Regions from separate parts of the Pseudomonas sp. CYM-20-01 genome, predicted to be linked through region 1. Evidence: predicted binding sites of a transcription regulator. Region 1 holds the regulator's gene; each other region holds the start of a gene.

Evidence for each region. The regulator sigma-54, encoded in region 1, starts transcription at its own class of promoters, with help from an activator protein. The targets are predictions, from matches to a motif close to ANTGGCATNNANNTTGCTNT.
Region 2: the regulator sigma-54 is predicted to act here: its motif matches at 1,078-1,097, upstream of glnK (P-II family nitrogen regulator).
Region 3: the regulator sigma-54 is predicted to act here: its motif matches at 1,410-1,429, upstream of M2497_RS16265 (circularly permuted type 2 ATP-grasp protein).
Region 4: the regulator sigma-54 is predicted to act here: its motif matches at 2,158-2,177, upstream of flgB (flagellar basal body rod protein FlgB).

Annotation. Positions count from the first base shown of each region.
Region 1 covers NZ_AP025169.1:1,223,773-1,227,410, forward strand. The annotation lists gene rapZ (RNase adapter RapZ) at 1-790, opposite strand, end outside; gene ptsN (PTS IIA-like nitrogen regulatory protein PtsN) at 793-1,257, opposite strand; gene raiA (ribosome-associated translation inhibitor RaiA) at 1,268-1,573, opposite strand; gene M2497_RS05385 (RNA polymerase factor sigma-54) at 1,649-3,142, opposite strand; gene lptB (LPS export ABC transporter ATP-binding protein) at 3,327-3,638, opposite strand, start outside.
Region 2 covers NZ_AP025169.1:6,674,591-6,678,228, reverse strand. The annotation lists gene M2497_RS30610 (YifB family Mg chelatase-like AAA ATPase) at 1-464, opposite strand, end outside; gene M2497_RS30605 (accessory factor UbiK family protein) at 620-883, opposite strand; gene glnK (P-II family nitrogen regulator) at 1,306-1,644, shown strand; gene M2497_RS30595 (ammonium transporter) at 1,679-3,016, shown strand; gene M2497_RS30590 (secondary thiamine-phosphate synthase enzyme YjbQ) at 3,228-3,638, shown strand, end outside.
Region 3 covers NZ_AP025169.1:3,639,125-3,642,762, forward strand. The annotation lists gene M2497_RS16255 (LysR family transcriptional regulator) at 1-438, shown strand, start outside; gene M2497_RS30695 (hypothetical protein) at 442-567, opposite strand; gene M2497_RS16260 (hypothetical protein) at 582-1,127, opposite strand; gene M2497_RS16265 (circularly permuted type 2 ATP-grasp protein) at 1,603-3,012, shown strand; gene M2497_RS16270 (alpha-E domain-containing protein) at 3,015-3,638, shown strand, end outside.
Region 4 covers NZ_AP025169.1:5,409,614-5,413,251, reverse strand. The annotation lists gene flgA (flagellar basal body P-ring formation chaperone FlgA) at 1-14, opposite strand, end outside; gene M2497_RS24485 (chemotaxis protein CheV) at 109-1,041, shown strand; gene cheR (protein-glutamate O-methyltransferase CheR) at 1,084-1,911, shown strand; gene flgB (flagellar basal body rod protein FlgB) at 2,222-2,629, shown strand; gene flgC (flagellar basal body rod protein FlgC) at 2,633-3,076, shown strand; gene flgD (flagellar hook assembly protein FlgD) at 3,093-3,638, shown strand, end outside.

The DNA.
Region 1 (3,638 bases):
CGGTCAGGTAGACGGAGCGGTGATGGCCGCCAGTGCAGCCGATGGCAATGGTGACATAGGCACGGTTGCTTGCAGCAAAGCGTGGCAGCCATTTGAGCAAGTAGGAGGAGATATCCTGGAACATCTCCTCCACATCCGGTTGCGCTGCCAGGTAATCGGCCACGGGCTGATCCAGCCCGGACTGGTCACGCAGTTCCGGTTTCCAGTACGGGTTAGGCAGGCAGCGCACATCGAACACCAGGTCGGCGTCGACCGGCATGCCGCGCTTGAACCCAAACGACTCCACTAGAAACGCGGTGCCCGGCTCTGGCTGGTTCAGCAGGCGCAGCTTGATAGCATCGCGCAACTGGTACAGGTTGAGGCTGGTGGTGTTTATCTTGAGGTCGGCGAGGTCAATGATCGGCCCCAGCAGCTTGGTTTCGTCTTCGATGGCTTCGGCCAGAGAGCGATGGGGGCTGCTTAGGGGGTGACGCCGGCGGGTCTCGGAGAAGCGTTTGAGCAGGGTTTCTTCGTCGGCGTCCAGGTACAGCACGTCGCAATGAATGTGCTTGCCCCGCACTTCCTCGAGCAATTGCGGGAATCGCTCAAGATGGCTGGGCAGGTTACGGGCATCAATCGAAACGGCGACCAGCGGTTGGGCCAGTTCGGTATGGATCAAGGCGCGTTCAGCCAACTCCGGCAGCAGGCCGGCGGGCAGGTTGTCGATGCAATAGAAACCGTTGTCCTCAAGAACGTTGAGGGCGGTGCTTTTACCCGAGCCGGAGCGGCCGCTGACGATGATCAAGCGCATGGTTACTGCCCGTTCTGTTCATCCAGGACAACCTGGTACAACGCCTCATTGCTGCTGGCGCTGCGCAGTTTGTCGCGTACTTCCTTGCGGTCGAGCATGCTGGCGATCTGCCGGAGCAGTTCCAGGTGCGCATCGGTGGCGGCTTGCGGGACCAGCAGAACGAACAGCAGATCAACCGGGGCGCCGTCGATGGCGTCGAAATCGATGGGGGCTTCCAGGTGCAGCAGGGCGCTGACAGGTGTTTCGCAGCCTTTGAGGCGGCAGTGAGGAATGGCGATGCCGTTGCCAAAACCGGTGGAACCGAGTTTTTCACGGGCAATCAGCGCATCGAAGACATCTTGCATCTCCAGATCCGGCACTTCGCGTGCGATCAGGTTGGCAATTTGTTCGAGGGCTTTCTTCTTGCTGCCACCCGGCACGTTCACGAGGGAACGGCCGGGGGTCAGGATGGTTTCAAGTCGGATCATGGGGGGAGAGTTAACGACCTGTACCTTGCATCAGGTGCAGATTCTTTTCCTTATGCTTTATGAGTTGGCGGTCCAGCTTGTCGTAGAGCGAGTCGATCGCCGCGTACATGTCTTCATGTTCCGCATTGGCGACGAGCTTGGCATTCGGTACGTGCAGGGTGGCCTCGATTTTCTGCTTGAGCTTATCGACCTCCATGATGACCTGCACGTTGGTGATCTTGTCAAAATGCCCTGCAAGCTTGTTCAACTTGCTTTCGGTGTACTCACGCAGGGGCTTGGTCACTTCCAGTTGGTGTCCACTGATGTTGACTTGCATACAGCTTCTCCTTCGTTGCCAGTGCATAAAGCGGCAGGCAAAGGCGCCTGCCACTGGAACGCTGTGGCCCGCCCGTCACATCAAACGCTTACGCTCGCTGGAAGGCGCGATCCCAAGGGACTCGCGGTACTTGGCGACGGTTCGACGGGCGACCTGAATGCCTTGTGCCTCCAGTAAACCAGCGATCTTACTGTCACTCAATGGCTTTTTCTGATTTTCCGCCGCAACCAGTTTTTTGATGATCGCGCGGATCGCCGTTGACGAGCATTCGCCGCCTTCGGAGGTGCTGACGTGGCTGGAGAAAAAGTATTTCAGTTCATAAATACCCCGTGGGGTATGCATGAATTTCTGCGTGGTCACGCGTGAAATGGTCGACTCATGCATGCCCACCGCTTCGGCGATGTCATGCAGTACCAGCGGCTTCATCGCCTCGTCGCCGTATTCCAGGAAGCCGCGCTGGTGCTCGACGATCTGGGTGGCGACTTTCATCAGGGTTTCGTTGCGGCTTTGCAGGCTCTTGATGAACCAGCGGGCTTCCTGCAACTGGTTGCGCATGAAGGTGTTATCGGCGCTGGTGTCGGCGCGGCGGACGAAACCGGCGTATTGCGGGTTGACCCGCAGGCGTGGCACCGACTCCTGGTTCAGCTCCACCAGCCACCGCTCGTTGTCCTTGCGCACGATCACGTCGGGGACGACGTATTCGGCTTCGCTGGACTCGATTTGCGAGCCGGGGCGCGGGTTAAGGCTCTGTACCAGCTCGATGACCTGGCGCAGGTCGTCTTCCTTGAGCTTCATGCGGCGCATCAACTGGCTGTAGTCGCGGCTGCCCAGCAGGTCGATGTAGTCGGTGACCAGGCGCTGGGCCTCGGCGAGCCATGGGGTCTTGGCCGGCAACTGGCGCAGTTGCAGCAGCAGGCATTCGCTGAGGGTGCGCGCGCCGATACCGGATGGCTCGAACTGCTGGATGCGGTGCAGGACGGCTTCGATCTCGTCCAGTTCGATATCCAGTTCGGGGTCGAAGGCTTCAAGAATTTCTTCAAGCGTCTCGTCTAGATAACCCTGATTGTTGATGCAGTCGATCAGGGTTACGGCGATCAGGCGATCGGTATCCGACATCGGTGCCAGGTTCAGTTGCCACAGCAGATGGCTCTGCAGGCTCTCGCCGGCGGAGGTGCGGGTGGTGAAGTCCCACTCGTCATCGTCATTGCTGGGCAGGCTGCTGGCGCTGGTCTGGTAGACATCTTCCCAGGCGGTGTCGACCGGAAGCTCGTTGGGAATGCGTTCGTTCCATTCGCCTTCCTCAAGGTTGTCCACCGTGGGGGCGGTTTCCTGGTAGGAGGGTTCCTGCACGTCGGAATTGGGTTTTTGCTCGATGTTATCGGCCAGCGGGTCTGCATTATCGAAGTCGTCGCCTTCTTCCTGGCGTTCGAGCATCGGATTGGACTCCAGGGCCTCCTGGATTTCCTGTTGCAGGTCCAGGGTCGACAATTGGAGCAGGCGGATGGCCTGTTGCAGCTGCGGTGTCATCGTCAGCTGCTGGCCCATTCTCAGGACTAGCGATGGTTTCATGGCAGGGGCTTAACACCTTATTCGCCGGCGCAATGCGCCATCCACGACAGGGCGCGTGAGCGCCAAACATAAGCAAATTATATGCCTGATGTCGGGTGCTTTGCCTAGAGCGCGGTAACAATAAAAATCCGGAGGTTTTCATTGACTCCCGCGCACCTTGGCGAACGCCGTGACACCACGGTGTTTACAGGCGGAACTCGTGACCCAGGTACACTTCCTTGACCAGTTCATTGGCCAGGATGGTAGCGGAATCACCTTCGGCAATCAGTTGGCCGTCATTGACGATATAGGCGGTTTCGCAGATATCGAGCGTCTCACGGACGTTGTGGTCGGTGATGAGCACGCCAATGCCCTTGGCCTTGAGGTGATGGATGATCTGCTTGATGTCGCCGACCGAAATCGGGTCGACGCCGGCAAACGGCTCGTCCAGCAGGATGAACTTGGGGGCAGTGGCCAGTGCGCGGGCGATTTCCACGCGACGACGCTCACCACCGGA
Region 2 (3,638 bases), 1.2 Mb from region 1:
ATCACCTTCAACCCCGAGGCCAGGCACGCTTCCTCGGCATTCGCCCGAGGCACTATCACGGTGCGCCCGGCCTTGCGTGCCGCCAATGCCGCAGGCAACACGCCTTTCACTGCGCGCACCTCGCCGGACAGCGCCAATTCTCCCAGACATTCCACGTCGTCGAGCAGCAAGGCTGGCACCTGCACGCTGGCCGCCAGGATGCCCAACGCAATCGCCAAGTCAAAGCGCCCGCCGTCCTTGGGCAGGTCGGCGGGCGCCAGGTTGAGGGTGATGCGTCGGGCGGGGTATTGCAGGGCGGAGTTGAGAATGGCGCTACGCACCCGGTCCTTGCTTTCCTTGACGGCTGTTTCCGGCAAGCCGACGAGTGTCAGGGACGGCAAACCATTGGCCATGTGCACTTCGACGGTGACGGCAGGCGCTTCGACGCCGATCTGGGCGCGGCTGTGGACGATGGCGAGGGACATGCTCGTTCCTTGAAAAGAGGGCCGCTTCCTGCGGGTTTTTCAAGGGTAGACGAGGTGGGGAAATGCGAGGCGAGGGAGGTTTTACAGAACGTATCCAGAGTCGTTCGCAGCGCTTTATGTGGGAGCAGGCAAGCCAGCTCCCACACTGACCGCGTTTATTCAGCAGAGGGCGGCGTCAACCTAGCTTCCAACTCCGCTACCTTCGCCTCCAGGCTCTCCAACCGCGCCCGCGTGCGGGCCAGCACCACCATCTGGCTATCAAACTCTTCCCGGCTCACCAGGTCGAGCTTGCTGAAGCCGCTTTGCAGCAGCGCCTTGAACTGGCTTTCGATTTCATTGCGGGGCAGCGGGGTGTCGCCGCTGAACAGGCGAGAGGCGTGGCCGCTCAGGGCGTCGAGGAGGTCTTTGGGCGCGAGCATGGGAAATATTCCGGAAAACTGTTGGCCGGCAGTGTATCACGCAGCGTCTATAGTCTTTTCCGTGGCGGCGAGCGCACGCTTTTCGCGCAGCGGGCCGGGCGGTGGCGCACTGTTTTTGTGCGCATTGACGCCATCAAAAAGCCCCGCAGTTGGGAGAAAGTGGGCAAAGGACTGATTTCAGTGATTTTTACGGAGCTGGCAAGGTTTCTGCTTAGACGATCATGACCCATGCACTGATGCAGTCGCTGTGACGAATGCAGTGCGCCGACGGATCAGGGGTACAGGTTTCGTCACCAGTGGTTCGCTGGCGTCGCAACGGCAAATGCCGAGGCGACGACGCGTTACAAAGCCAGGCACTGCGCTTAGACTTGAGACGGGTTTGTTTTCCTGGGGCAAGTCCACCAATTCGGGAGAGAGTTTTCATGAAGCTAGTCACTGCCATCATCAAGCCGTTCAAGTTGGACGATGTACGCGAGTCGTTGTCCGAGATCGGCGTGCAGGGCATTACCGTTACTGAGGTCAAAGGCTTCGGTCGGCAGAAGGGTCACACCGAGCTGTATCGCGGCGCGGAATACGTAGTCGATTTCCTGCCGAAGGTGAAGATTGATGTCGCCATTGACGACAAGGATCTTGACCGGGTTATCGAGGCGATAACCAAGGCTGCCAACACCGGCAAGATTGGTGACGGCAAGATCTTCGTGGTCAATCTGGAACAGGCTATTCGCATCCGTACCGGCGAAACCGATACCGACGCAATCTAAGCCGCCAAACCCCAACGCCCCAGGAGAAAACAATATGACTCTGCGTAAATTCGCAGGGCTCGGAGCCCTGTTGTCCATCGTAATGCCAAGCCTGGCCATGGCGGCAGACGAAGTGGCGGCTCCAGTCCTCAATTCCGGCGACACGGCGTGGATGCTCACATCCACCGCGCTGGTGCTGTTCATGACCATTCCAGGCCTGGCGCTGTTCTACGGCGGCATGGTGCGCTCCAAAAACATTCTTTCCGTGATGATGCAGTGCTTCGCCATCACCGGCCTGATCACCATCCTGTGGTTCGTGTACGGCTACAGCATGGCGTTCGACACCACCGGGATGGAAGCGGGCGTCGTCAACTTCAACTCGTTCGTGGGCGGTTTGTCCAAGTTGTTCCTCGCGGGTGTGACCCCGGCGAGCATCACCGGCCCTGCGGCGCTGTTCCCTGAGGCGGTGTTCGTCACCTTCCAGATGACCTTCGCCATCATCACCCCGGCGCTGATCGTCGGTGCGTTCGCCGAGCGTATGAAGTTCTCCGCGATGCTGATCTTCATGGGCGTCTGGTTCACCCTGGTGTATGCGCCGATTGCCCACATGGTGTGGGGCGGTCCGGGTTCGTTGCTGGGTGACTGGGGAGTGCTCGACTTCGCTGGCGGCACCGTGGTGCACATCAACGCCGGTGTGGCTGGCCTGGTGGCGTGCATCGTGCTCGGCAAGCGTAAAGGCTTCCCGACCACCCCGATGGCACCGCACAATCTCGGTTACACCCTGATCGGCGCGGCGATGCTGTGGATCGGCTGGTTCGGCTTCAACGCCGGCTCTGCCGCTGCGGCCAACGGCACTGCCGGCATGGCGATGCTGGTCACCCAGATCGCTACCGCTGCTGCGGCGCTGGGCTGGATGTTCGCCGAGTGGATCACTCACGGTAAGCCAAGCGCACTGGGCATCGCCTCGGGTGTGGTGGCGGGCCTGGTGGCAATCACTCCGGCTGCTGGCACCGTAGGCCCAATGGGCGCCCTGGTGATCGGCCTGGTCGCCGGTGTGATCTGCTTCTTCTGCGCCACCAGCCTCAAGCGCAAGCTGGGCTACGACGACTCCCTGGACGCATTCGGTGTGCACGGTATCGGCGGTATCGTCGGTGCGATCCTCACCGGTGTGTTCGCAGCCCCAGCACTGGGCGGCTTCGGCACAGTGACTGACGTGGCTGCACAGGTCTGGATCCAGGCCAAAGGCGTCGGCTTCACGGTGATCTACACCGCTATCGTGACGTTCATCATCCTCAAGGTGCTGGACATGGTCATGGGCCTGCGGGTGACCGAAGAGGAAGAGGCGGTCGGCCTCGACCTGGCGCAACACAACGAACGCGGCTACAACTTGTAAATACGCGAAAAAAAGATGCCCGGCTTGCCGGGCATTTTTTTGCCTGGTGTTTGTCAGTCGTAACACGCTGTAGCGGTTTTTAAGCGATGTTTGTGATGGGATGCACACGGCACTTTTCCGCATGCCAATGTCTTACAGGCATGTAGGCGTATTCGGCACTTTGTTTTTTCCCTGAGCGCGCTAGAATGCGCGCCGATGGGCGGAGAACTGTATGTGGCAACAGACCCTGATTACCCTGCGGGCCAAGCCCCGGGGCTTTCACCTGGTAACCGATGAGTTGCTGGCCGGCTTGCCTGAATTGAAGGCCTGTCGTGTGGGCTTGTTGCATCTGTGGCTGCAGCACACCTCGGCCTCGTTGACCGTCAACGAGAATGCCGACCCGGCGGTACGCCGTGACTTCGAACGTTATTTCAATTCGCTGGTGCCGCAAGGCCGTGCAGGGTTCGAACACAACGACGAAGGTCCGGACGACCTGCCGGCGCACTTCAAGGCCAGTCTCCTGGGCTGCCAGCTGAGTTTGCCGGTGAAGGCCGGCCGCTTGGCGATGGGGACCTGGCAAGGTGTTTATCTGGGCGAGCACCGTGATCATGGCGGTGCTCGTAAAATCCTCGCCACCTTGCAC
Region 3 (3,638 bases), 2.4 Mb from region 1:
CCCTTGACCGGTGAGCTGCGCTGGATCGTGGTCGCGTCGCCCGCCTACCTGGCCCGCCGGGGCACGCCGCAGGTGCCCAAAGACCTGCTGCAACACGCCTGCATCCGCATGTACCTGGGCGACAAGACCACCTACAAGTGGGAACTGGGCAACGGCACCCGCCAGCAACGCATCGACGTGCCGGGCCACTTCAGCGCGGCTGATACCGAGACTATTGTGAATGCGGCGCTGCAAGGGGTGGGCATCGCCTACTGCCTGTCCAACCGCGTGGAACAGGAGCTCAAGGACGGCCGTCTGGTGGAGGTCATGCCCGACTGGGCCTGCCTGGGCGAGCCGTTGTGCATGTACTACCCGAGCCGACGGCAGTCGCAGCCAGGGCTGCGGCAGTTGATGGACATGATCCGGATGAAAACCATCGGCAAACAGTTGATCGAATAGGCTTCAATCCGGCGGCTCGGTAGCGTCACCCTCCTGGTCAATCAACGGCACGGTTGCATCGTCCATCAAGGAACCCGGGTCTTCGTTGCCCGGGTCATTCGGTTCTTCTTCCTCGCAGTCGTTTGCCATGACGCTCTCCTCGGTTATGAGCCAGGGTTATCCACCTGAATATAGAACGCGTACGCCCCCAGCAACAGCCAGAACACCATGAACAGCCAGGGCGCTCGCATTGAGAATAGCAGCGACTTGCGATAGCCCTTGTGGGACGACTCCATCTCGGAAAACAACGGTGACTCATCGTAGGCCAGGCCCATCACCGGCTCGCTGCGCAGCAGTTCACTCTGTTTGTAGTGCCAATGGTCGATGATCTCGTAGGCCGCACGGATCCCCGGCCAGGCATTCAACGAGCTGAGCACGCCGAGCATCACCAGGAACACCGGCACCACCAGGGTGAACAGCTTGCCCCACTCAGGGTTGAGGTTACCCATGCCGGAGACGAAGGCGATCACCAGGAATGACTGCGCGGTGAGGTAGGCGTCGGTGCGGTTGGCCAGGATGGTGGTTTCGTACTGGATTTCGCGCCGGTAGAAGTCCAACCGGTCCTTGGGCGAACCGAAGATCTTCGCGTTGTGTTCGCTGTGGTCGGTCAGGGCCGCTTCCGGCGTATGGGGAGAGATGATTCTGGGCACGACGGTGCTCCCAGCAGGTTCGAGTCCTGTTAGAAGAGTCGGTGGCGAGTGAAGTTCAAGTTTGTTCATGCACCAAGTCGGGGCACCTTCAAGCCGCTGCCCTCTTGTGGTGAGCGGGCTTGTTGGGGTGATGGCCTTCTGTGGTGAACAGGCTTCTGTGGCGAGCGGGCTTGCCCGGCGTTGGGCTGCGCAGCGGCCCCAGAAAGAGCGGGAGCGCTGCGCACTCCAACGCGGGGCAAGCCCGCTCACCACAACAAGCCCGCTCACCACAAGATTCGCGGTTTCGGCACAGGCATTGCTTTATCCATTCATCTGCCCGGATACAGGAGCATTCGTTACCCCCCGACCCAGAGCCGACCCCACAAGAAAGTAAGGACCAGGCCCAGTGGCACCCTTAGCCACGGGCTCATAAAAAATGCGTTTTTTGAAACGGCAGTGCCACCCAAGCGTCCCTCGGCACTGACAAGGTACTGGAATGGCTCGATCTTTCTTCGATGAAATGAATGACGCAAACGGCGCCTGCCGTGCGCATTATCAGGACTTCTCCCGCTGGCTGGCGAATACGCCGCCGGAACTGCTGGCCCAGCGTCGCCGCGAAGCCGATTTGCTGTTTCACCGCGCCGGGATCACCTTCACCCTCTACGGCGACGAACAAGACACCGAGCGCCTGATCCCCTTCGACATCATCCCGCGCAGCATCCCTGCCAGTGAATGGAGCGTGATCGAACGCGGCTGCATCCAGCGCGTCAATGCGCTGAACATGTTCCTCGCCGACATCTACCACGACCAGCGCATCATCAAGGCCGGGATCATTCCCGCGGACCAGGTGCTGGGTAACGAGGGCTATCAGAAGGCCATGGTCGGCCTGGACCTGCATCGCGACATCTACTCGCACATCTCCGGTGTCGACCTGGTGCGTGACGGCGATGGCACCTACTACGTGCTCGAAGACAACCTGCGCACCCCCAGCGGCGTCAGCTACATGCTCGAAGACCGCAAGATGATGATGCGCCTGTTCCCCGAGGTGTTTGCCAAGCAACGCATCGCGCCGGTGGACCACTACCCCAACCTGCTGCTCAAGACCCTCAAGAGCTCCAGCCGCCTGGACAACCCCAATGTGGTGGTGCTGACCCCGGGGCGCTTCAACAGCGCGTTCTTCGAACATGCGTTCCTGGCCCGGGAAATGGGCGTGGAACTGGTGGAAGGCGCCGACCTGTTCGTGCACGACCTCAAGGTGTTCATGCGCACCACCGACGGCCCCAAGCCGGTGGACGTGATTTACCGGCGTATCGACGACGCCTTCCTCGACCCCAAGGCCTTCAACCCCGAGTCGATGCTCGGCGTGCCCGGCCTGGTCGCGGCCTATTGCGCCGGCAACGTAGTGCTGGCCAATGCCATCGGCACCGGCGTGGCGGACGACAAGTCGATCTACCCCTATGTGCCGGAAATGATCCGTTTCTACCTGGACGAAGAACCGGTGCTACAAAACGTACCGACCTTCCAGTGCCGCAAGCCCGATGAACTGTCCCACGTACTGGCTCACCTGCCGGAACTGGTGGTCAAGGAAACCCAGGGCTCCGGTGGCTACGGCATGCTGGTCGGGCCGGCTTCCAGCGCCGCCGAGATCGAGGACTTCCGCCAACGCATCAAGGCGCGTCCCCATGCCTACATCGCCCAACCGACCTTGAGCCTGTCCACCTGCCCCACCTTCGTCGAAAACGGCATCGCCCCACGGCATATCGACCTGCGGCCCTTTGTGCTGTCGGGCAAGGAAACCCGCCTGGTGCCCGGTGGCCTCACCCGCGTGGCATTGAAGGAAGGCTCGTTGATCGTCAACTCGTCGCAAGGCGGCGGAACCAAGGACACCTGGGTGGTGGAGGGCTGAGTATGTTGAGTAGAACCGCCGCAGATCTGTACTGGATGTCCCGTTACCTGGAGCGTGCCGAAAACCTGGCGCGCATGCTCGAAGTCAGTTACTCGCTGTCGTTGATGCCACAAGCCGGGCGCAGCGACGGTCTGGACGAACTGGCCATGTCGTTGCTCAGCAGCGGCACCCTGGACAGCTACCTTGAGCGGCATAAACAGCTGGATGCCGAGCGCATGCTGCACTTCTTCGCCCTCGACGAAGAAAACCCCGCCAGCATCTACAACTGCCTGCGCGCCGCCCGTGGCAATGCCCACGCCGTACGCGGACGCATCACCGCCGACATGTGGGAAAACCTCAACGCCACCTGGCTGGAAATGCGCAGTATCGCCGCCGGCGGCCTGGCGCGACATGGCATCAGCCACTTCTGTGACTGGGTCAAGCAGCGTTCGCACCTGTTTCGTGGTGCCACCTCGGGGACGATCATGCGCAATGACGCCTATCGGTTCATTCGCCTCGGCACCTTTGTCGAGCGCGCCGACAACACCCTGCGTTTGCTGGATGCGCGCTACGAGATGTTCGGCGAGGAATCGGAAGAAGTCAGTGATTTGTCGGCACGCGGTTATTACCAGTGGAGCGCCCTGCTC
Region 4 (3,638 bases), 2.5 Mb from region 1:
GTTTTAATATCCATGACCAATAAATAGCAAAGCTCGTGCCGTTTAGTGTTGGGTGCGCGTCACTGCCCTTATAGGTATGGCCGAAGGTTTTAGCGTGGGAGTCAAGGCATGGCAGGAGTAATGGATTCAGTAAACCAGCGCACACAGCTGGTGGGGCAGAATCGCCTGGAGTTGTTGCTTTTTCGCCTGGATGGCAAGCAGCTGTATGGCATCAACGTGTTCAAGGTGCGGGAAGTGCTGCAATGCCCCAAGCTGACGATCATGCCCAAGTCCAGCCCGGTAGTGTGTGGCGTTGCCAACATCCGTGGCGCGACGATCCCGATTCTTGATCTGGCCCTGGCCACCGGTTCCGCCGGTTTGCAGGACCGCGAAAGCCCGTTCGTGATCATTACCGAGTACAACACCAAGACCCAGGGTTTCCTGGTGCGTTCGGTGGAGCGCATCGTCAACATGAACTGGGAAGAGATCCATCCGCCGCCCAAGGGCACGGGGCGCGATCATTACCTCACGGCGGTGACGCGGGTCGACAACCAGTTGGTGGAAATCATCGACGTCGAGAAAATCCTCGCCGAAGTGGCGCCTACCTCCGAGTCGATCTCGGTGGGTGTGGTGGACGCCGAAACCGCGCACAAGGCAGTCTCACTGCGCGTGCTCACGGTGGACGACTCGTCCGTGGCGCGCAAGCAGGTGACCCGTTGCCTGCAAACCGTCGGCGTTGAAGTGGTCGCCCTCAATGATGGGCGCCAGGCGCTGGACTACCTGCGCAAGCTGGTGGATGACGGCAAGAAGCCGGAAGAAGAATTCTTGATGATGATTTCCGACATCGAGATGCCGGAAATGGACGGCTATACCCTCACGGCCGAGATCCGCAACGATCCACGCATGCAAAAATTGCATATCATCCTGCATACTTCGTTGTCGGGTGTATTCAACCAGGCGATGGTCAAGAAGGTCGGTGCCGATGACTTTTTGGCCAAATTCCGTCCTGATGACCTGGCATCCCGGGTTGTCGACCGGATCAAGGCAGCAGATCACAGCTAAGGTGTTTCCCTTGGCGGTCATACGATTTTAGAGGCGGTATCAGTGTCTACAGGTAATTTGGATTTTGAACAGTTCCGGGTCTTCCTGGAAAAAGCCTGTGGCATATTGCTCGGTGAAAACAAGCAGTACCTGGTATCCAGCCGTCTCAACAAACTGATGGAGCAGCAGGGCATCAAGTCGTTGGGTGAGTTGGTGCAGCGCATCCAGGGCCAGCCGCGCAGCGGGCTCAAGGAAATGGTGGTCGATGCCATGACCACCAACGAAACCCTGTGGTTTCGCGACACCTACCCGTTTGAAGTGCTCAAGAGCAAAGTGCTGCCGGAGGCCATCAAGGCCAGTCCGGGCCAGCGCCTGCGCATCTGGTCGGCGGCCTGCTCCTCGGGGCAGGAACCGTACTCGATTTCGATGTCCATCGATGAGTTCGAGCGGACCAACATGGGCCAGTTGAAGGCGGGGGCGCAAATTGTGGCCACCGATCTGTCCGGCACCATGCTCACCAACTGCAAGACCGGTGAGTACGACAGCCTGGCCCTGGGGCGTGGTCTGTCCCAGGAGCGCCTGCAGCGTTACTTCGACCCGAAAGGGGCAGGACGCTGGGCGGTCAAGGCGCCGATCAAGAGCCGCGTGGAATTCCGCTCCTTCAACCTGCTCGACAGCTACGCCAGCCTGGGCAAGTTCGACATGGTGTTCTGCCGCAACGTGCTGATCTACTTCTCGGCCGAAGTGAAGAAAGACATCCTGTTGCGCATCCACGGCACGCTCAAGCGCGGTGGTTATCTGTTCCTTGGCGCTTCTGAGGCGCTGAACGGTCTGCCGGACCATTTCCAGATGGTGCAGTGCAGCCCGGGGATCATCTACCAGGCTAAATAAGGCTGTGCGGTAAAAAAATGTGGGAGGGGGCTTGCCCCCGATACCGGTGTGTCAGTGATCGATGTATCAACTGAACCACTGCCATCGGGAGCAAGCCCCCTCCCACATTTGGTTTGCGGCAAACCGCAATAAAGCGGCAACCCTCATTGCCGCTTTACTGGCGCGACGCGGAAACCGCTTGCCGCTTTTCCGGCATTGCCGCCGGCAACCCCTTACCAAAACCCTTGATATACGGGCTTGCGCCAGATTGGCATGCACCTTGCTATAACCCTGTTAACGAAAAGCAGGTCAGCCCTTGAAGGTTTCCGCCATGAGCATCAGCTTCGATAAAGCGCTCGGTATCCACGAACAAGCCCTGGGCTTCCGCGCCCAGCGTGCCGAAGTCCTGGCCAACAACATTGCCAACGCCGACACCCCGAACTACAAGGCTCGGGACCTGGACTTCTCCGCCGTGCTCGCCGCACAGCAGGACAAGACCAAGAACGGCACCTTCGCCTTGAACATGACCAACAGCCGTCATATCGAAGCGCAAGGCCTGAGCAATGGTGACGAGTCGTTGCTGTATCGCACGCCGATGCAACCGTCGATCGACCAGAACACCGTCGACGCCCAACTGGAGCAATCGGCCTACGCCGAGAACTCGGTGAACTTCCAGGCCAGCTTTACCCTGCTCAACAGCAAATTCAAAGGGCTGATGTCAGCCCTGCGTGGAGAGTAAGCCATGTCCCTGTCCAGTGTTTTCAATATTGCCGGCAGTGGCATGAGCGCGCAGACCACGCGCTTGAACACCGTCGCCAGTAACATCGCCAACGCCGAGACCGTGTCTTCGAGCATTGACCAGACCTACCGTGCCCGTCACCCGGTGTTCGCCACCATGTTCCAGGCAGGCCAGAACGGCGGCAGCGATTCGCTGTTCCAGGACCAGGGGGCCGCCGGCTCCGGCGTGCAGGTACTCGGTGTGGTCGAAGACCAGAGCAACCTTGAAGCGCGCTACGAACCCAACCATCCCGCTGCGAACGAAAAGGGTTATGTCTACTACCCCAACGTCAATGTGGTCGAGGAAATGGCTGACATGATTTCCGCCAGCCGCTCGTTCCAGACCAACGCGGAAATGATGAACACCGCCAAAACCATGATGCAGAAGGTCCTGACCCTGGGTCAGTGATAAGGGGCGCCAAACAATGGCCATCGTTGATACGTCAAACAACACGCCGGTCCAGGACCTGTTCAACTCCAAGGTCAAGAACGCCCAGGACAACAGCAGCGTCAGCGACGCCGCCAATAAGGCGACGGGCAAGCAGGCGTTGGGCAAGGATGCGTTCCTGCAACTGCTGGTGACCCAGCTGAAAAACCAGAACCCGCTGTCGCCGCAAGACAACGGCGCGTTCGTGGCGCAACTGGCGCAGTTCAGCAGCCTGGAAGGCATCAACACCCTGAACGACTCGGTGAATGCGATCTCCACCAACTTCAGTTCGTCGCAGGCGTTGCAGGCCTCGTCGCTGGTCGGGCGCTCGATCATCATCCAGACCGACAAGGCCATGGTTGATACGAGCAAGAGCATGACCGGTTCGGTGGCGGTGACCTCGGCGGTGGGCAACGTCTCCGTCAAGATCACCGACAAAGACGGCAACGTGGTGCGCACCATCGACATGGGGGCCCAGAGCGCCGGCACCCAGAACTTCATCTGGGATGGCAAGAACGACAAGGGCGAGGTTGCCCCGGCGGGT